DNA from 2 places in the Rhizobium zaerense genome. Region 1 is predicted to be linked to the other one. Evidence: predicted binding sites of a transcription regulator. Region 1 holds the regulator's gene; the other holds the start of a gene.

What was found. The regulator HrcA, encoded in region 1, represses chaperone genes, less so after heat shock. The targets are predictions, from matches to a motif close to GTTAGCACTCNCNNNNNGNGAGTGCTAAC.
Region 2: the regulator HrcA is predicted to act here: its motif matches at 2,473-2,501, upstream of groES (co-chaperone GroES).

What each region holds. Positions count from the first base shown of each region.
Region 1 covers NZ_CM132690.1:122,734-127,149, reverse strand. Annotated here, with positions in the region: gene ACS4RR_RS00655 (VOC family protein) at 1-81, opposite strand, end outside; gene rph (ribonuclease PH) at 78-797, opposite strand; gene hrcA (heat-inducible transcriptional repressor HrcA) at 926-2,014, shown strand; gene grpE (nucleotide exchange factor GrpE) at 2,126-2,758, shown strand; gene ACS4RR_RS00635 (nucleoside hydrolase) at 2,801-3,745, opposite strand; gene ACS4RR_RS00630 (Hsp20 family protein) at 4,023-4,416, shown strand, end outside.
Region 2 covers NZ_CM132690.1:4,492,523-4,496,938, forward strand. Annotated here, with positions in the region: gene ACS4RR_RS22370 (RES family NAD+ phosphorylase) at 1-322, shown strand, start outside; gene ACS4RR_RS22375 (bifunctional riboflavin kinase/FAD synthetase) at 311-1,303, opposite strand; gene ACS4RR_RS22380 (TIGR01459 family HAD-type hydrolase) at 1,318-2,166, opposite strand; gene ACS4RR_RS22385 (hypothetical protein) at 2,159-2,428, shown strand; gene groES (co-chaperone GroES) at 2,559-2,855, shown strand; gene groL (chaperonin GroEL) at 2,928-4,416, shown strand, end outside.

The DNA of each region.
Region 1 (4,416 bases):
GTCTTCGTAGAACGTCTCGGCCTTATCGAGATCCCGCGCATAGAGCGCCGTTTCCAACATGCCTTCCAGCATGGGGTTCATCCTTCGACGGCTTGCTTCTGCAGTGCCACGAGTTCGCCGATGCCGTTTCTGGCCAACTGCATCAGCGAGGTGAATTCGCCCTCACTGAACGGCGTGCCTTCGGCGGTGCCCTGGATCTCGACGATCCCGCCGGTGCCCGTCATGACGAAGTTCGCATCGGTCTCTGCCGAGGAGTCTTCCAGGTAATCGAGATCGATCACCGGCTGGCTGGCAAAGATACCGCAGGAAATGGCGGCGACATGATCCTTCAGGACCCGGTCGACCTTGATCATGTTGCGGCTTTCCATCCATTTCAGGCAGTCGTAAAGCGCGATCCAGCCGCCGGTGATCGAGGCTGTCCGTGTGCCGCCATCGGCCTGGATGACATCGCAATCGAGCGTGATCTGCCGTTCGCCGAGCGCCTGCAGGTCGACGACGGCGCGCAGCGACCGGCCGATCAGCCGCTGGATTTCCTGGGTGCGACCGCCCTGCTTGCCGGCGGCGGCTTCGCGCTTCATGCGTTCGCCGGTCGCCCGCGGCAGCATGCCGTATTCGGCCGTGACCCACCCCTTGCCGGAATTGCGCAGCCATGGCGGCGTCTTTTCTTCGAGGCTCGCCGTGCAGAGTACATGCGTATCGCCGAATTTCACCAGGCAGGAGCCTTCCGCATGCTTGGAAAAATTGCGCTCGAACGAGACCTTGCGCATCTGGTCGATTTTTCTGCCTGAAGGCCGCATTCTTATCTCCTGGGGTTTATTTGACCGCTTCTACGATTGGCGGCGCTCATTTGCAAATTCCCTTTTGCCACGGGTGTGAGTTTGACTTACTTTTCGGGAAGTATCATCAGCATGGGTTTGAAAGCTTCATGGGCATCAGGTCGACGTCGGTTTCGGATGCCGTAGCTGCGCTGGACGAGCGCTCCAGGGAAATTTTTCGTCGCATCGTCGAAGGTTACCTGGAAAGCGGCGAGCCGCTCGGTTCGCGCAACCTGTCCCGTATCCTGCCGATGTCGCTGTCGCCGGCCTCGGTGCGCAACGTCATGAGCGATCTCGAAGAGCTCGGCCTGATCTATTCGCCGCATGTCAGCGCCGGCCGGCTGCCGACCCAGATCGGCCTGCGCTTCTTCGTCGATGCCTTCATGCAGGTCGGCGACCTCTCCGCCGAGGAGCGCGCCAACATCGACCGTCAGCTGCGGGCCGAAAGCGGCGGCAATCCCGTTGAATCGATGATGAACGAGGCAAGCCGCATGTTGTCGGGCATTTCGCGCGGCGCGGGCCTCGTCATCACCTCGAAAAGCGATCCGGTGCTGAAACATGTCGAGTTCATCCGGCTCGAACCGACAAAGGCGCTGGCCGTGCTCGTCGGCGATCATGATCAGGTGGAAAACCGCATTATCGAGCTGCCGGCGGGCGTCACGTCCTCGCAGCTGACGGAGGCGGCGAATTTTCTCAATGCCCATATGTCCGGCCAGACCCTGCCGGAGCTCCGCAAACAATTGAGCCGCCTGAAGGACGACGTCCGTCACGAGCTCGATGCCCTGTCGCGCGATCTGGTCGAGCGCGGCATTGCTGTCTGGGCTGGGAGCCCGGATGAGGGGAAGCCGACGCAGCTGATCATCCGCGGCCGCGCCAACCTGCTCGAAGGCCTCGCCGGCGCCGACGATCTCGACCGGCTGCGGCTGCTGTTTGATGATCTCGAGAAGAAGGACAGCCTGATCGAGATCCTCAATCTCGCCGAAAGCGGCCCGGGTGTGCGCATTTTCATCGGTTCGGAAAACAAGCTCTTCTCGCTGTCCGGCTCATCGCTCATCGTCGCGCCCTATCGTGACGACGACGATCGCATCGTTGGTGCCGTCGGCGTCATCGGCCCGACGCGGCTCAATTATTCCCGCATCGTGCCGATGGTGGACTATACAGCCCAGCTCGTTTCCCGCCTTTCGCGCAATCAGCTTTGACGCAGCAACCGCCAAGCACGCGGAATTTTCGCTTCTTTGTCACGCAGACTTGATTTTTTTCGGTCAAACCTCGATATCGGGCGCATCTGAAGACACCAACCGGAGACCGTCATGACCGATGACACGACGAAAAACGGACCTGACGCAACTGCGGCCGATGCCGCAGCCGACGCTGCCGCCTACGTCGAGAACGAAACTGCGCAGCAAGAGCCCGCCCAGCCGGACCCAATCGAGCTTCTGAAAGCCGAAAACGGCGAGCTGCGCGACCGCTATTTGCGCCTTGCTGCCGAGATGGACAATCTGCGCCGGCGCACCGAGCGCGAGGTAAAGGATGCCAAGTCCTATTCCGTCGCCGGCTTTGCTCGTGACATGCTCGCCGTCTCGGACAATCTGCGCCGCGCGCTCGATGCCATCCCTCCGGAGACCAAGGCTGCCGCCGATGCCGGCCTGAGCACGCTGATCGAGGGTGTCGAGATGACCGAGCGCGCCATGCTGTCGGCTCTCGAGCGCCACGGCGTTCGCAAGCTTGAGCCGGTTGGCCAGAAGTTCGATCCGAATTTCCATCAGGCAATGTTCGAGGTGCCGAACCCCGACGTGCCGAACAATACGGTCGTGCAGGTCGTGCAGGCAGGCTTCTCCATCGGCGAGCGCGTGCTGCGCCCGGCCATGGTCGGCGTCGCCAAGGGCGGCCCGAAGCCGACCGAAGCCGAAACCAACTCCGTCTTCGACGAGAAAGACGCCTGATATCCCTTCCTTCTGCCTCGTGCAGAAGGAAAAGCCGAAGCGTTAGATGCGGGCGAAGCGTTCGATCAGCAGATCGAAAAAGCCATCCGCATCGACATGGCGCATGACCTTGGCGTTGCGCTTGCGCTCGGTCACATGCCACCAGTCGACGACCGTCATGCCGACGGTGAGTTCGGACTGGACCTCGATCTCGACATTGCAGTCGCGGCCCTGGAAAAGTTCCGGCTCCAGCAGGTAGGCGACAACGGTCGGGTCGTGCAGCGGCCCGCCGTCGGAACCGTATTTCTCGATGTCGAAGCGTTCGAAGAATTCCAGCATCTCGACCATGGCCTTTGCCGGCGCCGTGCCGATCTCGGCCATGCGTTTCACCCGGTCCTTGCGGGTCAGCAATTGATGCGTCACATCAAGCGGCATCATCACGATCGGAACGCCTGAGCGGAAGACGATATCGGCCGCCTCCGGATCGACATAGATGTTGAATTCGGCCGCCGGCGTGATGTTGCCGCCCTCGAAGAAGCCCCCGCCCATCATCACCAGTTCGCGGATGCGGGGGACGATGTCGGGTGCCTTCTGAAAGGCCATGCCGATATTGGTGAGCGGCCCGAGCGTGCACAGCGTCACCGTGCCTTCCGGCTCGCGGCGCAACGTCTCGATGATGAAGTCGACGGCATGGCTAGGCTGCAGCGCCATCGTCGGCTCGCTGAGTTCCGGACCGTCGAGGCCGGTCTTGCCGTGCACATGTTCGGCCGTCACCAACTTGCGGGCGATCGGCGCGTCGGCGCCGGCGAAAACCTTGGTCTCCGTCCGGCCGCAGAGTTCGCAGACGATGCGCGCATTGCGGCTGGTGAGCGGAAGCGGCACGTTGCCGGCGACCGTCGTGATCCCCAGCACTTCCAGCTCGTCGGGACTGCCGAAGGCCAGCATGATGGCGGCCGCGTCGTCCTGGCCAGGATCCGTGTCGATGATGATCTTTCTTGCGCTTGCCATTCCGATCGTTCCATCCTCGAACTGCGTGTTACCGGGCATGCACCGATTTCTTCACGTCCCGTCACAAATCAGCACAATCCGCGCGGACATGTTTTGATGCGAGGCAGCAGCTGCTTTGTCAAGGAAAGAGCCTGACGTCAGCTTAAAATTGAGCAGGTGGCGCCGACACGTCGTGCCCCATGCCTTGCAGCGCCAGGCTCTTGTCCCCATATTAGCGGCATCCGGATGCTGCACTGAAGGTCCGGGATGGTCGCTTGCGCCAAGGACTTGAAAAGAGATGAGCCGCATTACCCCTTTCGCCAGCCCGCTGCTTCTGGGCTTCGATGCCATGGAAAAGACGCTGGAGCGCATTTCCAAGACGAGCGACGGATATCCGCCTTACAATATCGAACGCATCGGCGCCGACAGCGGCGCGCCGGAGCGTCTGCGTATCACCCTTGCCGTGGCTGGCTTCAGCGAGGAGGAACTCGATGTCTCCATTGAGGAGAACCAGCTTCTGATCCGCGGCCGCCAGGTGGAACAGGGCGAGCGGGACTATCTCTATCGCGGCATCGCCGCTCGCCAGTTCCAGCGCACCTTCGTTCTTGCCGACGGCATGCAGGTGCTGGGTGCGGCCCTGAAGAACGGGCTGCTCTCGGTCGATCTAATTCGCCCGGAACCTGCGCGCATGG
Region 2 (4,416 bases), 570 kb from region 1:
GTCGACTGCGCTCCTCGAAATTCTGGTACAGGTCGACCTGCATCAAATTCCGAGAGATTTTCAGCTCCTGAAAATCCATTGCCCGGACGACATCGAAGTCTTCGATATCGGGATCGATCCTGCTGCGATCAACCAGACCAGCCTGACGCGCGACCGTGGCAGCAAATTACTGGAAGACAATGATTTCTGTCTCCTGCGCGTCCCATCGGCAATCATGCCGGAGGCCGCGAATATCCTTGTCAATCCACGTCATCCGGACGCGTCGCGCCTGACAATCGAAAAAACGATCCGCTATCCTTTCGACAGCCGACTATTGCGCTGAGGAAAAACAGAGTTTCCGATCAAGCGCGCCGAGCGGCTTAACACCCGCAAGCAGTGCCCTCGCCTCTTCCTCGTCGCGCTTGATCTGGGCGACCAGCGGATCGAGGCCGTCGAATTTCAGCTCAGGTCTAATATAGCCGAAGAAGGAGACGGAGCAGAGCTGGCCGTAGAGATCGCCGTTGAAATCGAAAAGATAGGTTTCGAGCAGCGGCGCGCCGTTTTCCGTCACCGTCGGACGGCGGCCGTAGCTTGCGACGGCGTCGTGGAGCGTGCCGTCCTGACGGCGGAAGCGGACGGCGTAGATGCCGGCGGCAAGATCGACCTCCGGCGGCAGGCGCATGTTGGCCGTCGGGAAACCGAGTTGGCGGCCGAGCTTTTCGCCGTCGATCACCTCGGCTTCCACCGTATAGCGGTAACCGAGCATGCCGGCGGCTTCGCTGACATTGCCCTCGTTGAGGAGCGCGCGGATATGGCTCGAAGAGACGACATCGGCGTTTTCGTCGCGGAAGGCATCGATCAGGGTGACGCCGAAGCCGTAGGTATTGCCGGCATTCATCAGGAAGGCGGGACCGCCCTCGCGGCCGCGGCCAAAATGGAAATCGAAGCCGGTGACGACTTCGGAGGCGCCGAGCCAATCCTTCAGGATCGAATGGATGAAATCATCGGCCGAGCGCTGCGAGAATTCGTAATCGAAGGGATATTCGATGACGGCGCTGAAACCCAGCGTTTCCAGGATGCGGGCCTTCAGGGGCGCCGGCGTCAGCCGAAAGACCGGCGTCTGCGGCCGGAAGACCGTGCGCGGATGCGGCTCGAAGGTCAGCACCAAAGCGGGGATGCCGCGCGCCTTGGAGATTTCGAGCGCTCGGTTCAGCACCGACTGATGGCCGCGGTGCACGCCGTCGAAATTGCCGATAGCAATGACGCCGCCCTTCAGATGGGCGGGTAGGGGTTCGCGGGTTTCATTGCGGTGGAAGACGGTCATCGGCTGGCTTCTCTTCATGCAAGGCGGTGCATCCACCACTTCGGCGCGGCGTTTTCCCGTTCGAGATAGGCATTGAGGATCGCCTCGTCGGTCTCGCCGTTGAGAGTATATTCCTTGGCGTGGATACCACCGCTGATGTAGAGGAGGTCGAGGCCGTAATTCAAGGCGCCGCGCACATCGGTCGGCATGCCGTCGCCGATCGCCAGGACGCGCTCGACCGGGAAATCGCCGCGAAGCTCGCGGGCCGCCGAAAGCGTTGCCTTGTAGATCGGCCGGTGCGGTTTGCCGGCGATGCGGGTACTGCCGCCGAGCTGCTGGTAGTAGGCGGCCATAGCGCCGGCGCAGGGGATGATGCGATGGCCGCGCTCGACAATGAGGTCGGGATTGGCGCAGATCATCGGCACGTCGCGGGCTTTGAAATCGAGAAGAATATCGGTGTAATCTTCCGGCTTCTCCGTCTCGTCGTCGAAAAAGCCGGTGCAGACCAGCGATTGCGCTTCGCCCGCCGGCCGGCGTTCGACGCCAATGCCTTCGAGTAGCGCTTTGTCGCGCTCGGGGCCGAGCAGAAAGACGGTCTTCGGCCCTTCGGCGATCAAACCGCGCGTGACGTCGCCAGAGGTGACGATCCTGTCATAGGCGCTGTCGGGAACGCCGATCTGGCGCAGTTGCTCGACCACCTGCCAGGAAAGGCGCGGCGAATTGGTGATGAGGACGACGGCGACGCCGTTCTCGCGCGCCGCTTCAAGGGCTGCGGCCGCCTTCGGAAACGGATCGACGCCGTTGTGAACGACGCCCCAGACATCGCAGAGCACCACATCATAGTGACCTGATATCTCCGAGAAGTTTTCTATCCGCTTGGCCATTCCGATTTCCCGATTTGCTTCAGTCACCGGTGACATTGCAAAGGCGCAAGGCGATGGCAAGGAAATTTCTTCGCTGCCCGGCTCCTGCGAAGAACTCGAAGGCGATCCGAGTGTGCGGATCGGCAAGGGGTTTGACGATTATCCCGAAGCGGCAGCTCGCCGACGGCGGACGACTTCGGCAAAGTTCGGCCGCGCCGGCGTTTCGGCCGCAATCTCAGACTATTCTCAGGCCTCTTCACAATTCCGGCACAAAAATTCGTGACTGCTCTCATTGACTCCTTTCGGAGCCATCCCTAAATGCTCGTCGCTAGCACTCACCGCAAGGGAGTGCTAACATCTGTCCATGTGGGCCACTCCGGTCCGCGAATGTCATTCGATCGAGGGATTAGACAATGGCAAGCACCAACTTCCGCCCCCTTCACGACCGCGTCGTTGTTCGCCGCGTTGAGTCCGAAGCCAAGACCAAGGGCGGCATCATCATTCCCGATACCGCCAAGGAAAAGCCGCAGGAAGGCGAAATCGTCGCCGTCGGCTCCGGCGCACGCGATGAGTCCGGCAAGGTCGTCGCACTCGACGTCAAGGCTGGCGACCGCATCCTGTTCGGCAAGTGGTCCGGCACCGAAGTCAAGATCGACGGCGAAGACCTTCTGATCATGAAGGAAGCCGACATCATGGGCATCATCGGCTGATCGGCCGACCTGCTTTCCCGAAATGGCTGACGGGCGTTTTGCCCGAACAACTCGAATTCAGGAGTTACTAATATGGCATCTAAAGAAATCAAGTTTGGCCGCACCGCGCGCGAAAAGATGCTGCGCGGCGTCGACATTCTCGCCGATGCAGTGAAGGTCACGCTCGGCCCCAAGGGTCGTAACGTCATCATCGACAAGTCCTTCGGCGCTCCGCGCATCACCAAGGACGGCGTTTCGGTCGCCAAGGAAATCGAACTCGAAGACAAGTTCGAAAACATGGGCGCCCAGATGGTCCGCGAAGTTGCTTCGAAGACCAACGACATCGCCGGCGACGGCACCACGACGGCAACCGTTCTTGCCCAGGCGATCGTTCGCGAAGGCAACAAGGCCGTTGCAGCCGGCATGAACCCGATGGACCTGAAGCGCGGCATCGATCTTGCTGTTGCCGACGTCGTGAAGGATCTCCAGGCCAAGGCCAAGAAGATCTCGACCTCGGAAGAAGTTGCACAGGTCGGCACGATTTCGGCAAATGGCGACAAGCAGGTCGGTCTCGACATTGCTGAAGCCATGCAGAAGGTCGGCAACGAAGGCGTCATCACCGTCGAAGAAGCCAAGACCGCCGAAACCGAACTCGAAGTCGTCGAAGGCATGCAGTTCGACCGCGGCTACCTCAGCCCCTACTTCGTCACCAATCCGGAAAAGATGATCGCCGACCTCGAAGACGTCTTCATTCTCCTCCACGAGAAGAAGCTGTCGAACCTGCAGTCGATGCTGCCGGTTCTCGAAGCCGTCGTCCAGACCGGCAAGCCGCTCCTCATCGTCGCTGAAGACGTCGAAGGCGAAGCCCTCGCAACGCTCGTCGTCAACAAGCTGCGCGGCGGCCTCAAGATCGCTGCCGTCAAGGCGCCTGGCTTCGGCGACCGCCGCAAGGCCATGCTCGAAGACATCGCCATCCTGACGGGCGGTACGGTCATCTCCGAAGATCTCGGCATCAAGCTCGAATCCGTCACGCTCGACATGCTTGGCCGTGCCAAGAAGGTTTCGATCTCCAAGGAAAACACCACGATCGTCGACGGTTCGGGCGCCAAGTCCGACATCGAAGGCCGTGTTGCCCAGATCAAGGCCCAGATCGAGGAAACCACCTCCGACTACGACCGCGAGAAGCTGCAGGAGCGCCTTGCCAAGCTCGCCGGCGGCGTTGCCGTCATCCGCGTCGGCGGCTCGACCGAAGTCGAAGTGAAGGAAAAGAAGGACCGCATCGACGACGCGCTCAACGCGACCCGCGCTGCTGTTCAGGAAGGTATCGTCCCCGGCGGCGGTATCGCTCTGCTCCGCTCCTCCACGAAGATCACCGTCAAGGGTGTAAACGACGACCAGGAAGCCGGCATCAATATCGTTCGCCGCGCCCTGCAGTCGCTCGTTCGTCAGATCGCTGAAAACGCAGGCGACGAAGCCTCGATCGTTGTCGGCAAGGTCCTCGACAAGAACGAAGACAACTTCGGCTACAACGCCCAGACATCCGAATATGGCGACATGATCGCCATGGGTATCGTCGACCCGC